Regions from separate parts of the Stenotrophomonas sp. 28608_Sma genome, predicted to be linked through region 3. Evidence: predicted binding sites of a transcription regulator. Region 3 holds the regulator's gene; each other region holds the start of a gene.
The links. Region 3 encodes FliA, which starts transcription of late flagellar genes. Its sites were predicted from a motif close to TAAAGTTTNNCNNNCNNNGGCCGATAA; they were not measured.

Region 1 (4,805 bases), 1.4 Mb from region 3:
GATGGTTGGATAAACGGGGACGGCAAGGCGATGCCGGAGACCGGTGCTATGAAATCCAGCGGTGGCTTTGCTGCATCGCTGCTGGTTACCTCCGATGCCGACTGGCAGGCCAAGTGGGAAACCCCACCGGAGACCACTCCCGGTTTTACCGAGGCCAACGAAGTCCACCTGGGCGGTGAATTGTTCTTGCTGACATTCCTGTCCAACCCGCAACTGGACGAGAACCGCGTACCCAAGGTGCACTGCGATCTGCGCATGCTACGTCCGGACGGCAGTACCAGTATCGACGAACGCGATGTTCCCTGTTTCACCACTGCCCTGCCCGGCCCGCCAACCCTGTTGTACATGGCCAACCTGCACCTGAAGTTCGTGGCCGAGGCCAGTGATCCGAAAGGCACATGGACTGCGCAGGTGGTGGTCAGGGATCTGCTGCGGAATGTGAGCCTGCCTCTGCAGGCTCGCTTCGACGTCCGTTGAACGGAGGCATGCGAATGAAGATGCGGCGATTACTGAGCTGGACCGGTCTTGCGCTTTGCGTGGTCTACCTGCTGTTGACCGCATGGCTGGTTCACGGCGCGCAGTCGGACGCGGACCCGAAGGGCACCTATATCCTGATGGCGCTTCCCATCACCCTACAGTCCGCCGCACTCGATGCCATCGGCGCAGGCAGCCTGCTGTACGGCAAACCCTGGTCGACCGCGTATGCAGTGCTGCTTCCGCCAACACTGCTGTTGCTGTACGCAGCCGGCTGGCTGATCGAACGCGCCGCGCGCGGGCGCTAGCCAACGGCACGGACCGGTTGCGCGCATCGACGCCCTGCACGCGGGAGCGCATGCAGGGCGCCATCCAACATCCAGTCGCAGGTTGCTTACGCCGCCTGAGCAGGCATGATGGGCATGCGCGCGCCCTGCTCCACCTTGAACACCGAAACCGACGTGGTCAGCGCATGCGCCTGTTCTTCCAGCGCGCGGCTCGCCGCGGTGGCTTCTTCCACCAGCGCAGCGTTCTGCTGGGTCACCTGGTCCATCTGCACCACCACCTGGTTGACCTGCTCGATACCGGCGGCCTGTTCCTTGCTGGCCGCTGCGATGTCGCTCATCAGCTGGGTGGTGCGCGAACTTGCCTGGGCTACGCGCGCGATCGCGGCTTCCGATTCGACCGTCACTGCCAGGCCGCTCTTCACCTTCGCAGCGGCATCTTCGATCAGTTCCTTGATCTCCTTGGCGGCGACACCGGCACGCTGTGCGAGCGTGCGCACTTCGCTGGCAACCACGGCAAACCCACGGCCCTGCTCGCCCGCACGGGCGGCTTCCACCGCAGCATTCAGCGCCAGGATGTTGGTCTGGAACGCGATGCCGTCGATCACCGTGGAGATCTCCGAGATGCGTGCCGATGACTGATCGATCTCGCCCATCACCGATGCCATCTGTGCCATTGCCTGCTCGGTCTCGCGCACTGCGGCACCGGCGGCATGCGCTTCGCTGTCGGCCTGACGGGCCAGCTCGGCATTCTGGCGCACGGTGGAGGTCAGCTCCTCCATCGATGCTGCGGCCTCTTCCAGGTTGGCGGCCTGCTGCTCGGTGCGGCGCGACAGGTCGTTGTTGCCGGCGGCCAGTTCCTGCGCTGCGTTGTTGATGCTGTCGGCGGCCACCTGGATGCCCCGCACGATGCCGGTCAGCTGTGCGGTGGTGGTGTTGGCGTCGTCGCGCATGCGCGCGAACACACCGTCGTACTCGCCCTCCATGCGTGCGGTCAGGTCGCCGTGCGAGATTGCACGCAGCACGTCGGAGACGTCGGCGATGCTGGCCTGCGAACTGGCCATCATGCCGTTGAGGTGCTCGACCATCGCCTTGAACTGGTACTGGAACGCTGCGGCATCGCCACGCATGCTGAAATCACCGGCGCGTGCGGCGCGGGCCAGTTCATCGATCTGCGCGTTGATCGCCATCAGGCTCTGCTTCACCGCCGCCAGGGTGCGGGTCAGTGTGCCCTTCTCGCCCGGGTAGTCCGGCAGATCACGGCTGAGGTCACCGATGGCGTAGCGCTGCATCACCTCGGCCATCAGCATCTCCACCTGGACGTGCGATTCGACCAGGCTGTTGGTGGCCTGCACCATGCGGCCGAAATCACCGGGGAACGCACTGGCGTCCATGCGATAGCGGATCGCACCGGCCTCATGCTGTTCGGCCATCTGCAGCTGCGCGCCGATCGCCGCCTGCACGCTCTGCCGCACGCTGGCCATCGCCTCGCCCAGCTGGGTCAGTTCGTCACGGCCACCAAGGCGGAACTCCTGGTCCAGCTGGCCCTTGGACAGGCGCTCGGCCAGGTTCACCGCGCGGGCCAGCGGGCCGGTCAGGCTGCGGCCGATCATCACCGAGGCACCGATGCCCACCAGAAGCGCGACGCCGCCCAGCACCAGCAGCTGCAGCAGGCTGCGCTCGCCCAGGCGGATCGCCTCGGCGGCTGCCTCACGGCTTTCCTTCTCTTCGAAGTCCACGCCATCGGACAGCGCCTTGTTCCAGCCGTTTGCCGCTTCCTGCACCGGGCCCAGGGTCAGCGCTATGGCGCCCGGGTAGTCGCCCTGCTCCATCAGTTCGCTGGTCTGCTTGTTGAGTGGACGCGCAATGGCACGCTTGGCGGCGATGGTTTCAGCGATGGCCTTGCCGTCGGCGTCGCTGGGCAGCGCCTGATAGGCGGTCCAGCTGGCCTCGTAGCGCTTCACCAGATCGGCGATGCGCTGCTCGTCGTGGCCACGGTCGTCGCCCTGGCGGATCAGCATCTCGCGACGCACCACCATCATCTGGTTGTTGGCATCGAGCATCTGCGACAACAGGCGCACCTTGGCTACGCTGACGTCGACCACCTGCTGCATCGCGCGCTTCTGCACGACACTGGCGGTGGCGCCGGTGGCCACCACGGCGGCAACCAGCAGCAGCAACAGGCCAAAGCCCAGCCCAAGACGCCAGGCAACCCTGACGTTCCTCAAGTAGTTCATGGGGGTATCCAAAACGGGGGGATGCGCCCTTATCGGCGGCCCGGCAGGCAATCTTGATCGCCGTCCGTCGATAGCGTCGGCCACCGTTCACCTTGGTGAGCCCCGGCCCGGCCGCTTCTGGACACGGGAATTGACTGCGGTGGGCGCGACTGCTCATGCGGACGTCAGATCCCTTTCACGGTGGCTCGGCGGCTGCTGCGGGCAAGGTGGTGGCGTGACCTGCTGGAGATCCCAATGCCCTTGCCCGTGTCCCGATCCACCCTGCTCGCTCTCTCGCTGCTGGCGTCGCCAGCCTTCGCGCAGGCGCCGCCGCCCCACCTGCCCGCACCCATTGCCGAAACGGCCGGACCGGACACCGCACCCCACTCCGCGCTGCACGCCCAGGTGCTGCTGGATCGCGCGAACTTCTCCCCTGGCCAGATCGACGGCGAAGTGGGCAGCAACCAGCGACGCGCGGTGTCGGGTTTCCAGGCAGCGCATGGGCTGGACGTAACGGGCGAACTGGACGACACCACCTGGAAGGCCCTGCAGGCCGATACCGTTGGGCCGCTGGCCAGCTACACGCTGACTGCTGAGGATGTCGCCGGTCCGTTCCAGGCCACTCCGAAAGGGCCCGCCGCCCAGGCCAAGCTCACATCGCTGGGCTACGGCAGTGTGGAAGAAGCCCTCGGCGAGCGCTTCCATGCCTCCCCTGAGCTGATGAAGGCGCTCAATCCCGGCGTGGACCTGACCAAGGCTGGCAGCCGCATCCAGGTACCCAACATCGCACTGGCCGCATTGCCAAAGGCGGCGAAGATCGTGGTCGACAAATCCGACTCCACGCTGCAGCTGCTGGATGCGCAGGGCAAGGTGATCGCACAGGTGCCGGTGTCGTCGGGCAGCCAGCACGACCCGTTACCGATCGGCGAATGGAAGATCCTGGGCGTTTACCGCGACCCGCCGTTCCACTACAACCCGAAACTGTTCTGGGATGCCCGCAAGGGCGAAAAGAAGGCCACCCTGGCACCGGGCCCGAACAATCCGGTCGGGCGGGTCTGGATCGATCTGTCCAAGCCGCATTACGGCCTGCATGGCACGCCCGAACCCGGCCATGTGGGCAAGACCGAATCGCATGGCTGCGTGCGCATGACCAACTGGGATGCGCTGCGCGTGGCCGATGCCGTGGATACCTCGGTACCCGTGGTGATGCAGGAGTGAGCCGATGCGCCTTTCGCAACTGATCGTGCTGGGCGTTCTGCTGGGGCTGGGTGCAGGCTGGTGGCTGCGCCGCGATGCAGGCGAGCCGGTAGCCGAATCGCTGCCGGAAGCACAACCGGCAGCAGCTGTGGCGCCGGCCAAGGGATCCGTAGCGCCGCTCGACACGGCCCCTGCCCCCGCCGCCACCGCACCGTCAGCCGCGCGGACTGCGGATGCGCCGTCGGGTCTGCTGCTGCCGGTACAGGGCGTCCTGGCCTCCCAGCTGCGCGACACGTTCACCGATGCGCGCAGCGAGGGTCGCGTGCACGATGCCATCGACATCATGGCCGATACCGGTACGCCGGTGCTGGCGGTGGCCGATGGAACGGTTGAAAAACTGTTCGACAGCGAGCGCGGCGGCTTGACGATTTACCAGTTCGAGCCCAGCGGGCGCTGGTGCTACTACTACGCGCATCTGCAGCGCTACGCCGATGGCCTGGCGGAGAAGCAGGTGATCAAGCGCGGAGAGGTGATCGGTTACGTGGGCAGCACCGGTAACGCCAGCGCCGAGGCCCCGCACCTGCATTTCGAGGTGCACGTGCTGGGCCCGGAAAGACAGTGGTGGAAGGGAGAG
Region 2 (4,805 bases), 2.1 Mb from region 3:
CTCTTCCACCAGTGCGGCGTTCTGCTGGGTGGTCTCGTCCATCTGCACCACGGTCTGGTTGACCTGCTCGATGCCCGCCGACTGCTCGCGCGAGGCTGCCGAGATCTCGGCCATGATCTCGTTCACTCGGCCGACCTGGCCGACGATTTCCTGCATGGTGCGGCCCGCGCCGTGCACCAGCTGCGCACCGGCACCGACCTGCGCCACCGAGGCGTCGATCAGCTCCTTGATCTCCTTGGCCGCGCCTGCCGAGCGCTGGGCCAGCGCGCGCACTTCGCTGGCGACCACGGCGAATCCGCGGCCCTGTTCGCCGGCACGCGCCGCTTCCACCGCCGCGTTCAGCGCCAGGATGTTGGTCTGGAACGCGATGCCATCGATTACCGAAATGATCTCGGCAATGCGCTGCGAGGAGGCCTCGATCTGTTCCATGGTCTGCACCACCTGGCTGACCACCTGCCCGCCTTCGCTGGCCACGCCCGCTGCGGAGCCGGCCAGGGTGTTGGCCTGCAGCGCGTGGTCGGCATTCTGGCGCACCGTGGAGGTCAGCTCTTCCATCGAGGCCGCGGTCTCTTCCAGGTTCGCCGCCTGCTGCTCGGTGCGGCGCGACAGGTCACTGTTGCCGGCGGCAATCTCACCCGCCGCCAGGCGGATGCTGGCCGCCGACTGCTGGATCTGGCCAACGATCTGGGTCAGCTGCTGCACGGTGCTGTTGGCATCGTCGCGCATCACCGCGAACACGCCGTGGAAGTCGCCCTGCATGCGCGCGCTGAGGTCGCCTGCGGCAATCGCGCGCAGCAGCGTCGACAGCTCGGCCAGGTTGTGGTCGCTGACCTGCATCATGGTGTTGAGGGTTTCCACCATGCGGCGGAAGTCGTGGTCGAAGCGCAGCGTGTCGCCGCGCACCGCGAAATCACCGGCTGCTGCGGCAGCGGCCAGCTGCTGGATCTGATCGTTGATCGCCGCCAGGTTGCTCTTGGTGGTGGCCATTGCAGCGGTGAACACCGCCTTCTCGCCCGGCAGCGCTTCCATGTCCACGCTCAGGTCACCCACCGCATAGCGCTGCATCACGTCGACCAGGCGCTGGGTGACGGCGTTGCTGGAGGCCACCAGCTGGTTGCTGTCAGCCACCATCCGGCCGTACTCACCCGGGAACGCCGAGGCGTCCATGCGGTAGCTGATTTCACCGGCGTCATGGCGACGCGCCATTTCCGCCTGCGCCGCCATCACCGACTGCAGCTGCCCCCGCATGCCCTGCATCGCGTCCAGCAGGCGGCCCACTTCGTCGTTGCTGCGTGCCGGCAGGGTGCTGTCCAGCTTGCCCGCGGCGACGTCGCCGGCCACGCGCACGGCTTCGGCCAGTGGGCGGATCGCCAACCGGCGCAGCAGCACATAGACACCGGCACTCAGCGTCAGCGCGGCCACCACACCAACCAGCAGGGTCAGCCACAGCAGCTGGCGCGCCTCGGCCACGATCACCGCGTGCGGCATCACCACACCCAGTGCAAAGCGCTGCGGCGCATCGCCCACACGCAGCGGCACGTATACGCGCACGTTGCCGGCGGCATCCGGAGTGAAGGCTTCGAACCGGCGGTCGGCGGCGATGTCTGCCAGCATGCTGCGGGTCAATGCGTCGCCACGCGGCTTGCCGATTTCGGCGGCATTGGCCGAGGCCAGCACCACGCCATTTGGCGAGAGCAGTTCGACGCGCCCGGCGCCCATCGGCTTCAGCGTGGCCAGGTGCTTCTGCAGCGCCGCCAGCGAGAAGTCCACAGTAAATACACCGAGGAACCGGCCGTTTTCGATGATCGGCGTGCTCAGCGTGCTCATCAGCACCTGCTGGCCACCGATGTCGTAGGCGTAGGGCTCGCTTACCTTCGCCAGCTTGTCGCGGCTGGGCACCATGTACCAGTCACCGGAGCCACTGGCCGTCTCGGTGTAGTCGGTCATCGTCGACTGCTGCGGCTTGCCGTCGTGCCAGGCCCAGTAGCTCATGTAACGACCGGTGGCATCGTGCGCTTCGGTGTTGACGAACTCGGCATCCTTGCCATCGAAGGCGTCGGCCTCCCACATGGTGCTCTTGCCCAGCCACTCGGGGTGGGTGCGCAGCTGCTCGCCCAGCACGGCAGCCAGGCTGGCACGGTCCGGAACATCGCCGCGCGCGCGCTGGGCGAGCACGGCCTCGACCATGGCGTCGTTGCTGGCAAAGGCGGTGCCCAGATCGGCCGCGACCTGGCGGGCTTCGGCGGTGGCTTCGCTGGCCATGGTCTGGCGCGAGGCGTCGATCAGGCTGGCGCTGGCCTGGCGGTAGATCAGGAACGCAGTCAGGCCGAAGCACAGCAGCGCGATCGCAGCGGTGCCCAGCATCAGCTTGTGGGCGATGCTGCCCGGGCGGCGGGCAGCGGCGGAACGGGGAGAAGGCATGGAAGGATCCGCAAGGCAGTTCAGGACGACCGGCACCGCGAGGGCACCGCGCAGGTGCGCGATCCGTCGCGCAGGCCACCGGCCGCCGGGACACGCCCGGCGCTGGAAGCGCACCGGGTTAGCGGCCGCCTGCGAACGAGGTTGAGGCGGTCCATCTGCACATTCCTGAACCTGCTCAGGGTCGGGTCAGGAACCCGCCCGGCTGCCGCCCTATTCGGCCACGCGGTCCTTGATCCATTCCGCCCGCGGCAGCACCTCGATGCTGCCAACCGCGTACTGCTGCAGCACGTCGTCCGGGCCGAAGCGCGGCTGCCAGCCCAGTGTGCTGCGCATCAGTGCACTGTCGTAGACGCGGTCAATGCTCAGCGGTAGCGGCCAGCCACGGCGCTCGAACTCGGCCAGCAACTGCGGGGCGCGGCGGGCCAGTACCCTGCGAGGCTGGGTCGCCAGTTCCAGGCAATCCTCGCGCAGGAACGGCGTCGGTGCGCAGGCAATGTAGCGTGCGAAGGCAGCGCCCTCATCGTGCAGCAGCGCGGCATGTGCGCTGGCCACGTCGCGCGCGTCGATGCCGCGGTGCAGGCGGAACATCGCCATCCGCTCCGGTGGCTCGGGGAAACAGCGGGCCATGCGCAGCACGCGCACGCTGAAGCCCGGCGCCGCAGCGGCTTCAGCCAATGCCTCGGCCTGCAGCTTGCTGCGATGGTAGATGGTGCGTGGCAGCGGCTCGGTATCTTCATCGATCCAGCGGCAACCGCCCGCCACCACCGCATGGCCATACAGCGCCGTGGTGCTGGTCAGCACGAAGCGGCGTGCACCGGCCTCGCGGGCAGCCTGCAACAGGTGTGCAGTCGCCTCCACATTGATCTGCTGGAATACCGCATCCGGCACCAGGCCGACATGGGGTGCGTGCAGGGCGGCGGTATGGATCACCGCGTCGACGCCCTGCACTGCCCGCTTCACGGCCTGACGATCGGTGACATCGGCAATGATGCGGGTGGTGGCGAATGGGCTGCGATCCAGCCCCACCACTTCGTGGGCCGCCGCCAGCGCGCCGAAGATCGCACGCCCGATCCGCCCGGAACTGCCGGTCAACAGAATCTTCATTGAGTCCATTCACTCGAAGCGCCCGGGAACTACCGGGATGCATCGATTCTAGGCACGCTGCATGTCGTCTGCGATAGGGCGCGGTTGCAATTGTGCGTTCATTCTGGCGATGCCGATCGGGCCAGCAGCTGCCGGGCGACGAACAGCGGATCGTCACCGCCTGCTGCATCAGGCGTGACGCCGGTGCGTTCCCAGTTGGTTCCGGTACGGAGGTTGATCGGCTGCCGGTCGGGAATGCTGATCTGATAGCCATCCGGCAGCAGCACAGGATCATCGAACATATGTGCCGCGCCGCCACTTCGACTACCAACGACACGTGCCCGCCCCTGCGCCTGCAGCGAGTACGCGACGAATTCGGCGGCCGACCCGGTGCGGCGGTCGATCAGCACCACCAGCGGCTTCAGGTACAGCCCCAGGCTCGCCGGTGGCAACGGTACCGGACTGCGCTGGCCACGGCGTTGCAGTGACTGCACCTGGGTGATCTCCGCCGCCAGCAGGGTCCGCACCAGCAGGTCCGCACTGCCGTCATCGCCACCACCGTTCTGGCGCAGGTCCAGCACCAGGCCGTCGGTGTCGGCCAGCAGGGTGAAGGCAGCAGCCAGCTTCGGCCGGGCCAGATCGAGCGGATAGAAGGTGCTCAGGCGCAGGTAACCGATGTTGCCTTCCAGCACCCGCACCTCGCGCACGCCCGCACCATTGCTGCGCGCATCCGCGCGCCAGGCCATCAGCCAGTCGTCCTGGCCGGCGCGGGCATCCACCCGCTCGACATGGAAGTGGCCATCGAACACGTCCAGATCCTGGTTCAAGCGTGCGCTGAACGCCTTGGGGTCCGCGCAGCTGTCCACATAGCGCTGTTGGGTGGACCAGCCGCGCACGGCCTCGGCAATGCGCGCGCCTTCGGCCACGTCCAGGTACTGCGCCTGTATCGCCGTGGCCGCCGCCTGCAGCACCGCGTCCTGGGCCGGGCAGGACGCCGCCAGCAGCGCGCCCAGCATCCACGAAACCGCCATGACCGCACCCCATGTTGATGATATGTAAGTGCTTATATATCATCGCCACCATGGATCTCCAACATGCCACCCTGGGAACACTGCTGCGGGCCCTGCTCGACCAGCTGGACCCGGCGGTCGAGCAGGCCTACCGCGACCTGAAGCTGGACTACCGGCCGCGCTACACCCCGGTGCTGCGCACGCTGATGGCGCAGGGACCCTGCCGCATCAAGGATCTCGCACTGGCCTGCGGGCTCAGCCATTCGGCGCTCAGCCAGACGGTTTCAGCAA
Region 3 (4,805 bases):
GCGTGCACTGGAAGCCTCGCGTCGTGACATCGCTCCGCCGCCGGCGCCGAAGCCGCGCACCGCCGCCGACGCGGTGATCGCCGCGGTCACCCGCCGCCGCAGCAATACCCCGGCACCGGAACCGGTCGCCGCAACCACCTCGGCCGTGGCTGCCCTCGCCCGCGCTGCGGTCGGCGCCACCGGCCGCACCCTGGACAGCGCCGACGAGATCGTGCCGACCCGCGGCAGCACCGGCTTCGCCGCCACCCTCGCGCGCGCCGCCGTCAACGAACCGGCGCTGCCGGATCAGATCTTCGCTCCGTTCGCTGAAGCCATCGTCGCACCGGCACCCAGCACCGCCGCACCGGCCAACCGCGCCCGCTTCCAGATCGACCCGCCGCACGAGACGCATCACGAAAGCGCGGCGTCGGCCGTGCAGCCGCCGCCGCTGCCGACCGCTGCCGTGACCGAAGCGCAATCCGGGATCGTCGCCAGCGAACCGGCACCGGTCGAAGCCAGCGACGAAACCGGCGCTGCCCCCGTGCTGGCCCCAGCCCCGGCACTGACCCTGGTGGCCCAGGACGACGCCGAGATCCGCCAGCTGCGCCAGGAAGTGGCCGGCATGCGCCATGTGATCGAGCGCGAGATGAACCGCTTCACCGACGAGCGCCTGCGCGGCTGCCCGGTGCGCGCCACCGCGCTGGACCTGATGGACGAGTATGGCTTCGATGCCGGCCTGGCCCGCGACGTGGCCATGCAGATCCCACTGGAGACCGAAGCCCACCGTGGCCGCGGCCTGATGCTGGGGCTGATTTCGCGCAAGCTGCCGATCGCCCCGGTCGACCCGCTGGAAGAAGGCGGCGTGATCGCCCTGGTCGGACCGACCGGCGCTGGCAAGACCACCACCATCGCCAAGCTGGCCTCGCGCTTCGCCGAGAAGCACGCGCCGCGTGACGTGGCCCTGGTCACCACCGACACCACCCGCATCGGTGCCCGCGAGCAGCTGTACGGCTACGGCCGCCAGCTCGGCATCGCGGTGCATGAGGCCAACAGCGGCACCGACCTGGACCAGCTGCTGGAACGCTTGAAGGACTACAAGCTGGTGCTGATCGACACCGCCGGCCTGGGCCCGCGCGACCGCGCACTGGCCGCCCAGCTGCAGTGGCTGCGTGCCGCCCGCCAGGTCCGCACCCTGCTGGTGCTGCCGGCCAACACCAGCTTCGGCGACATGGACGAGGTGGTCCGCCGCTTCGGCGCCGCCAACCTGCAGGGCCTGGTACTGAGCAAGCTGGACGAGACCGGCCGCTTCGGCAACGCCCTGTCGGTGGCCGTGGATCATGCCCTGCCGATCACCTGGGTGACCGATGGCCAGGACGTCCCGGAGGACCTGCACCGGGCCAGTGCAGCCAATCTTGTACTTCGCCTTGAAGATTTGCGCCGCGCGGCCGATATGCCCTGCAACCCGGAGTTGAACCATGCCGTCGCGTGAGTACGCCAAGCTGACCAAGACCTTCCCGCTGTCGGCCACCCGCAGCGAGCCGCTCGGCCCTGTGCGCACCATTGCGGTCACTGGCGGCAAGGGCGGCGTGGGCAAGACGAATGTGTCGGCCAACCTGGCCGTGGCACTGGCTGGCATGGGCAAGCGCACGCTGCTGCTGGACGCCGACCTCGGCCTGGCCAACATCGACGTGATCCTGGGGCTGAACCCCACCTTTACGCTGGCCGACCTGGTCGCCGGCCGCTGCACGCTGGATGACGTCATCGTCGAAGGCCCGAACGGCGTGCTGGTGGTCCCGGCCGCATCCGGCCGCCGCCACATGGCCGAGCTGGCCCCGGCTGAGCACGTTGGCCTGGTCAACGTGTTCTCCGAGCTGGAGCGCGAGCTGGACATCATGGTGGTGGACACTGCCGCGGGCATCACCGATGGCGTGCTGACCTTCTGCCAGGCCGCACAGGACACCGTGGTGGTGGTCTGTGACGAGCCGGCCTCGATCACCGACGCCTACGCACTGATCAAGGTGCTGTCGCGCGAGCGCGGCGTGGACCGCATCCAGGTGGTGGCCAACATGGTGCGCGACCCGAACGAGGGCCGCGTGCTGTACGAAAAGCTGACCCGCGTCTGCGAGAAGTTCCTCGCCGATGTCTCGCTGAACTACCTGGGCTGCGTGCCGCAGGACGATTGGCTGCGCCTGTCGGTGCAGCGCCAGCAGCCGGTGGTGAAGGCCTATCCGTCCAGCCCGGCGGCGCTGGCGATCACCGAGATCGCGCGCCGTACCGCGCGCTGGCAGGCGCCGACCGAACCGCGTGGCGGCGTCGAGTTCTTCCTCGAACGCATCCTCAAGCAGCGTGGGGTGACGGCATGAAAGGCGCAGCCCAGTACAGGGAAGTGCAGCGCTCGGCGGCGAACGAAGTCATCGCCCAGCATTCGGACCTGGTGCGGCGCATCGCCCACCACCTGGCCGCGCGCCTGCCGGCCAGCGTCGAGGTCGACGACCTGATCCAGGCCGGCATGATGGGCCTGATCGAAGCCTCGCGCAGCTATGACGCCGACCAGGGTGCTTCTTTCGAGACCTACGCCTCGATCCGCATCCGTGGTTCGATGATCGACGAGATCCGCCGTGGTGACTGGGTCCCGCGCTCGGTGCACCGCCGTGCACGTGATGCCGCCGCCACCATCCGCCGCCTGGAACAGAGCAGTGGCCGTGCCGCCAGCGCCACTGAAGTGGCCGCCGCGATGGAGATGCCGCTGCCTGAGTACCTGCGGCTGATGGAAGACGCTGCACGTGGCCAGGTGCTGAGCCTGGAATCGCGCATCGAGGACCAGGGCGAGCTGGACACCGTCGCCCAGGGCGGGCCGACCCCGCAGCAGGTACTGGAGCGCGGTGAGTTCGGTCGCGAGCTGGGCAAGGCCATCGGCCACCTGCCCGAGCGCGAACAACTGGTGCTCTCGCTGTACTACGAGCAGGAACTGAACCTGAAGGAGATCGGCGCGGTGCTCGGCGTGAGCGAGTCGCGGGTCTGCCAGATCCACGGCCAGGCGGTACTGCGCCTGCGTGGCCGGCTGAAGCTGTTCGAGGCTGCCGACGCAGGCCTCGAAGAATGAACATCCCCGAGGCGGCTGCCCCCGGCCGTCCGGAATGAACAACAAAGGAATTCTGCTTTGAACAAGAACATGCGCATCCTGATCGTCGACGACTTCTCGACCATGCGTCGAATCGTCAAGAACCTGCTGGGCGATCTGGGCTTCACCAATACCGCCGAAGCCGAGGACGGGCATGCCGCGCTGTCGCTGCTGCAGAGCCAGCCGTTCGATTTCGTGGTCACCGACTGGAACATGCCGGTGATGACCGGCATCGAGCTGCTCAAGGCCATCCGTGCCGATGCCAAGCTGAAGACCCTGCCGGTGCTGATGGTCACGGCAGAAGCCAAGCGCGAGCAGATCATCGAAGCCGCCCAGAGCGGCGTGAACGGCTACATCATCAAGCCGTTCACCGCGCAGACGCTGGAAGAGAAGCTCGGCAAGATCTTCGAACGCCTGGCGGCCAGCGCCTGATGGATACCACGGTCGACAAGAACGCCCTCGCCCTGCGCCTGCAGGAGGCTCTGGACGCACTCGAGTCCGGTGACGAGGCCGCCTGGCGGCAGCGCATCGATGGGCTGGTCGCGCTGCGCACGCAGCCGATGATGAGCGGCCTCTCGCGGCTGGCCCGCGAGCTGGGACAGGCGCTGGGCGAACTGCCGACCGTGCCGAGCGAAGCCGGCGAACTGGACGACGCCTGCGCGCGACTGGACCACGTGGTGGCGATGACCGAACAGGCGACGCACCGCACCCTGGACCTGGCCGAGGAATGCCGCAGCCTGACCGAACAGCTGCGCGCTGAAGGCCTGCAGCCGGGCCAGGACGCGCAGCTCGAGCGCATCCGCCACAACCTGACCGAGATCGCCCTGACCCAGAGCTACCAGGACCTGACCGGGCAGATCATCCGTCGCGTGGTCGGCATCGTCCGCCGCGTGCACGAAGGCTTCGGCGCGCTCGGCCTGCCGCCGGAACAGCATCGCACCGACCCGGAACTGGCCGGGCCGGCACTGAAGGGACTGGACCGCCACGCGGTCTCGCAGAACGACGCCGACGACCTGTTGTCGGATCTGGGGCTGTAAGCATGAGCGCGGTATCCGACGACATCACTGCCGATTTCATCATCGAGGCGCAGGAGATCCTGGATCGCCTCGGCGAACAGCTGGTGTCGCTGGAGCAGGCACCGCAGGACAGCGACCAGCTCAACGCGGTGTTCCGCGGCTACCACACGCTCAAGGGCGGCGCCGGCTTCCTCGGCGTCACCGCCATGGTAGAGCTGTGCCATGCCGCTGAAGAGGCGCTGGGCGCCGCACGTGCCGGCCAGGCCGTGCTGCAGGCCCACCACTTCGACGCGGCCCAGCAATCGCTGGACTACCTGCAGTCGATGCTGGACGCGGTTTCCTCCGGCACCGAGCCGGGCTATGCGCCGCCGGACCTGATCGCACAGTTCGACGTGCACGGCGGTGCCGTGGCTGCACCCGCCGCCGCAGCAGCACCCACCGCGGGTGGCAGCGACCTGATCACCGACGACGAATTCGAGGCGCTGCTCGACCAGCTGCATGGTGGCAACGCGCCGACCGCGGTCGCGCCAGCGAAGAAGGCCGACGACGGACTGATCAGCGAAGACGAGTTCGAAGCCCTGCTCGACCAGCTGCACGGTGGCGCGGCACCGGGCACCAAGCCTGCGGCCGTGGTGGCACCGGCACCGATCGCAGCGCCGCGCCCGGTCGCCGCACCGGCACCGGTGGCG
Region 4 (4,805 bases), 940 kb from region 3:
CGGGTAGGGCACTGGATGGACCGTGGTTTCGCGCATCCGGTCAGCGTCGGTACGCTGTTGTTGATGCTGGTTGCGTGGTGGCCCTTGCTGGGCCTGCCGCAGTCGCTGTCGTTGCTGCTGTTGGGCGTGATCGTGCTCGACCTCGGTGGGCAGGCACTGCACGTATCGAACCAGGCGCTGCTGCTGCGTGCACCGGCAGAACAGCATGGGCGCCTGGTGGCTTTGTACATGCTGTTCTATGCGGTGGGCAGTGGTGCCGGTGCAGCGGCCGGACCCTGGATGCAGGCGCGCCATGGCTGGCCTGCCGTGTGCCTGCTGGGGGCAGGCATCGCGTTGCTGGCGCTGCTGTGGTGGGCCGCGTGGCGGGTGGCGGCGGTGAAGGCAGCGGCTGGCGCTCGCATCGGTAGTGCCGGTTGTCGGTAGAGTCGACTGTCAGTCGACTGCTCTTTACCCAACGTGCGAAAAATCCCGCGCTGCGCGCGATAGTCGACCCGCGGTCGACTCTACCTGTCCTGCCGTCATCGCTGCAGTGCGCGCCGTCCCGGGGCTTCCTGCAGGTCCGCACTGGCCACCACCACGCGGTTGCGGCCGCTGCGCTTGGCCTCGTACATTGCCGCGTCGGCACGGGCCATCAGCCGCTCGTAGTCCGGATGGCCGTCGTGGCCGGCCACGCCGATGCTGGCGGTCAGTGCCAGCACCTGGCCGTTGGCCAGTGCCACCGGCGACTGTGCGATCTGCCGCCGCAGGCTCTCGGCGATCACGGTCGCCTGCGATTCGCTGGCAGCCACCAGTACCACCACGAATTCTTCGCCGCCATAGCGGAACAGGTAGTCGCTGCCGCGCGTGAGCTGGCCGAGCAGGCCGGCGACGTGCTGCAACGCGCGGTCGCCGGCATCGTGGCCGTGGCCATCGTTGATCGCCTTGAAGTGATCCAGGTCGAGCAGCAGCAGCGAGAATGGTGCGCGGTTGCGTGTGGCCAGCTCGATTTCCCGGCGCAGCACGGTGGGCAGGAAGCGACGGTTGAGCAGGTTGGTCAGCGCGTCGCTGCCGGCATCCAGTTCGCCGATGCGCTCGAACAGCAGTGTCATCAGGGTGCGGATGGCGGCCAGGTCCTCGCGGATGGCCGGCAGCACCGCCAGTCGCTGCGCCGGAGCATCGCCGCTCGCGCGCTGCAGGTGGCCATCAATGCGGGCCATCAACTGGCCCACCTGCTGCGTTTCGCTGCTTTCGCCGAAGCTGGGGATGCCCTTGTGAGTGAACCACAGGCCGAACTCCGAGGTGGCCAGGCTGGCGTTGTCGCTGGCCTGCACGTGACCGGCCAACGCGTAGAGCAGGGCGTTTTCCCAGTCCAGCAGCAGTGCGCGCTGGCGCTCGCGTTCGGTACCAACGTTCTGTACCAGCGAGAACAGCCGGTAGGCGGCGTCGGCACGGGTGGAGCGCTCGCGCGCGTGGGTGTAGGCCAGGGTCATGCCTTCCATGGCGATATCCATGATCGCGCTGAGGCAGTCGATGGCGGCAAAGGCGGTGTCGCTGTCCGGTGCATCGTCGCGCAGGCGCACGAACAGTTCGTGCTTGAGCACGCGCGCACCGCGGGTAACCAGGTCGACCGGAATGCCGACGCGGGCGTGCACGTCGCCGATGATCCGCTGCGAGGCCACGGTGTTGGCGATGCCGCTGGCATCAGTGGTCAGCAGCTGCGCCAGCCAGCGCTGCATGGCCGGCTGCAGGCGCTGCTTGACCTGGTCGTGGGACAGGAAACGGCGCGCACGGGTGTCCTGCAGCAGTACTTCGTAAAAGCGCTGGGCCAGCGCGGGTGGGGCATCGGTAGCAGCGGCCTTGAGCAGCGCGGTGGCGGCAGGGCCGGCCTGCAGCAGACACTGCTGCCAGGCCTCGGCCAGCGGCTGGCTGGCATCGTCCAATTGGGGTGGTTCCACGTCGATCTCTGACTGCGTACGGCAAACCACGGGTATCGGCCGCGGCGGCATACGGTTGATGGCGGGTTAGCCGGCCAGTTTACGCGCGGTGCAGGGTTGCACGGTGCGCAAACCACATCGGCGCCGCTGCGGCAATGAGTGAACGCATTTGAGAATCAATCGCATTGATGGGAGAATGCGCGCACGGAACGGGCTGCAGGTGCCTGCTGCAGGACTGCTCCGCCTCCCCCTCGTCGTTGCCTCAAGCCCTTTGCCAGAGGCCCCGTAGCCCTGCCAGAAGGTCCTGATCATGTCCCCTGCCGTTGTCCTTTCGCCGCGCCCGCTGGCGCTTGCCGTTGCCGCCCTGCTGGCCGGCAGCGCTCTGACCGCCCACGCCGAAACCGACGCCACCGATATCGACACGGTGCACGTCACCGCCTCGCAGATCGCGCGCCAGGCCCTGGGTACCTCCACCATCACCGCAGAGGACATCGCCAGGCGCCCGCCGGCCAACGACATCGCCGAGCTGCTGCGCACCATGCCCGGCGTCAACCTGACCGGCAACAGTGCCTCGGGCCAGTACGGCAACAACCGCCAGATCGATCTGCGTGGCATGGGCCCGGAAAACACCCTGATCCTGGTCGACGGCAAGCGCATCGGTGCGCGTGATGCCGTGCGCATGGGCCGCAGCGGTGAGCGCAATACCCGCGGCGATACCAACTGGGTGCCGGCGGAAATGATCGAGCGCATCGAAGTGCTGCGTGGCCCTGCAGCGGCACGTTATGGCTCGGGTGCTTCCGGTGGCGTGGTCAACATCATCACCAAGCGCCCGACCGGCGACCTGACCGGCGCGGTCGACCTGTATGGCCTGGTGCCCGAGCACAGCGCCGAAGGCGGCAGCGAGCGCGTCGGCCTGCAGCTGAGCGGGCCGATGACCGACACCCTGTCGTTCCGCCTGTACGGCAATCTCAACAAGACCGACGCCGATTCGCTGGAACTCAATCGTGACTTCGCGACGAATCCGAACGCGGTGCCGCCGGCCGGTCGCGAGGGCGTCAAGAACCGCGATGTCAACGCGCTGCTGCGCTGGGACGTGACCGCCAACCAGGTGGTCGAATTCGAAGCCGGCACCAGTCGCCAGGGCAACATCTATGCTGGCGACCGCGCGGTCAGCACCACCGGTACCTCGACACCGATCGATCTGGGGGCGTTGGCCGAGCAGCAGGCCGAGACCAACCGCATGTATCGCAACACCGGAGCGATCACCCATCGCGGCCGCTGGGGTGATGTGACCTCGCGGGTAACGGCTGCAGTGGAGGCGGTGAACAACTCGCGCATCAACGAAGGCCTGGCCGGTGGCCCGGAGGGCAGCTTCAACGGCACCGACTGGTCGACCTCGCGCCTGCGCAACTACCAGCTGGACGGCGAAGTCAGTTTCCCGACCACGCTGGGTGGTGCCGAGAACATCTGGACGCTGGGCTTTGAATACCTGGACAGTCGCCTGACCGACCCGTACTCAATGAGCCAGTCCAGCAGCAGCGGCGGCGGCATCCCGGGGCTGTCGGCCGATCGCGCACGCGGCAAGTCCGACGCGCAGACCACCGCCGTGTTCGTGGAAGACAACATCTACCTGGGCGAGCGCTGGATCGTCACCCCGGGCCTGCGCTTCGACCACCACAGCCAGTTCGGCAACAACACCAGCCCCAGCCTCAACGCGCAGTTCCGCATCAACAGCGACTGGGTGGTGAAGGGCGGTATCGCCCGTGCATTCAAGGCGCCGAACCTGTACCAGTCGAATCCGGACTATCTGTATTACACCCGGGGCAATGGCTGCCCGAATGCACTGCCGAGCCTGGGCGCCGGCTGCTACATGCGCGGCAACTCGGACCTGAAGGCGGAAACCAGCCTGAACAAGGAACTGGGTATCGAGTGGGCACCGCAGAGCGGCTGGCAAGCGTCGTTGACCTACTTCCACAACGACTACAAGGACAAGATCCAAGCCGGGTACAACCAGATCGGGCTGACCGCCGACACCAAGGGCCGCATCTTCCGCTGGGAGAACGCACCCAAGGCGATCGTGCAGGGTCTGGAAGGCAACCTGGTGGTCCCGCTGCTGGGCGAGCAGGGCAACCGCCTGAAGTGGAGCAACAACTTCACCTACATGGTGGAGAACGAGAACAAGAGCACCGGCCAGCCGCTGTCGGTAATTCCGAAGTACACCGTCAACACGATGCTGGACTGGCAGGCCACCGACAAGCTGTCGGTGCTGCTGACCGGCACCTTCTACGGCAAGCAGAAGCCGGCCACCACCAACATCAACAATGATCCGCGCTGCACCGGCACCTGCGATCCGTCGATCGCGCTGCAGGACCGTGGTGCGTACAACATCTGGGGCGTGAGCGCGCGCTACAAGGTGACCGAGACGGTCAGCTTCGGTTTCGGCGTGAACAACCTGGCCGACAAGCGCCTGTTCCGCGAGGCCAACAGCAGCGATGCCGGCGCGGCGACCTACAACGAGCCGGGCCGCGCGTACTGGGCCAGCCTGCGCTTCGGGTTCTGACCGCAGGCGGACGTCGGTCCGCTGCGTCCGCCAGGCGTGGCCTGGCGTTGCCGGCCGCGCTCCGGTAGCGCCGGGCCATGCCCGGTGAGGGACCGCGTGGCCTGCAATGTTATAAACACCGTGATAGTTTCCCAACGCCCTCCGGCGTAGCCTGCCTCCCATCGCAAAGGAGCTGTTGCCATGGGCCACGACCACGATCACCTGCCATCCGAGATCCGCCACGAGAAACCCTTGTGGTGGGCGCTCGGCCTGACCTCCACCTTCCTCGTCGTCGAGGTGGTGGGCGCGTTCTGGACCAACAGCCTGGCGCTGCTGTCCGACGCGGCGCACAT

Region 1: the regulator FliA is predicted to act here: its motif matches at 3,025-3,051, upstream of ACZLHH_RS17460 (methyl-accepting chemotaxis protein).
Region 2: the regulator FliA is predicted to act here: its motif matches at 2,540-2,566, upstream of ACZLHH_RS20795 (methyl-accepting chemotaxis protein).
Region 4: the regulator FliA is predicted to act here: its motif matches at 1,967-1,993, upstream of ACZLHH_RS06330 (GGDEF domain-containing protein).

Annotation. Positions count from the first base shown of each region.
Region 1 is NZ_CM151308.1:3,683,968-3,688,772, forward strand. It holds gene ACZLHH_RS17450 (hypothetical protein) at 1-477, shown strand, start outside; gene ACZLHH_RS17455 (hypothetical protein) at 492-782, shown strand; gene ACZLHH_RS17460 (methyl-accepting chemotaxis protein) at 869-2,995, opposite strand; gene ACZLHH_RS17465 (L,D-transpeptidase family protein) at 3,230-4,192, shown strand; gene ACZLHH_RS17470 (M23 family metallopeptidase) at 4,197-4,805, shown strand, end outside.
Region 2 is NZ_CM151308.1:4,406,180-4,410,984, forward strand. It holds gene ACZLHH_RS20795 (methyl-accepting chemotaxis protein) at 1-2,421, opposite strand, end outside; gene ACZLHH_RS20800 (NAD-dependent epimerase/dehydratase family protein) at 2,632-3,525, opposite strand; gene ACZLHH_RS20805 (S41 family peptidase) at 3,624-4,535, opposite strand; gene ACZLHH_RS20810 (MarR family winged helix-turn-helix transcriptional regulator) at 4,586-4,805, shown strand, end outside.
Region 3 is NZ_CM151308.1:2,316,531-2,321,335, reverse strand. It holds gene flhF (flagellar biosynthesis GTPase FlhF) at 1-1,468, shown strand, start outside; gene ACZLHH_RS10835 (MinD/ParA family ATP-binding protein) at 1,455-2,342, shown strand; gene ACZLHH_RS10830 (RNA polymerase sigma factor FliA) at 2,339-3,082, shown strand; gene cheY (chemotaxis response regulator CheY) at 3,140-3,532, shown strand; gene ACZLHH_RS10820 (protein phosphatase CheZ) at 3,532-4,137, shown strand; gene ACZLHH_RS10815 (chemotaxis protein CheA) at 4,140-4,805, shown strand, end outside.
Region 4 is NZ_CM151308.1:1,380,065-1,384,869, forward strand. It holds gene ACZLHH_RS06325 (MFS transporter) at 1-423, shown strand, start outside; gene ACZLHH_RS06330 (GGDEF domain-containing protein) at 519-1,934, opposite strand; gene ACZLHH_RS06335 (TonB-dependent siderophore receptor) at 2,224-4,473, shown strand; gene ACZLHH_RS06340 (cation diffusion facilitator family transporter) at 4,654-4,805, shown strand, end outside.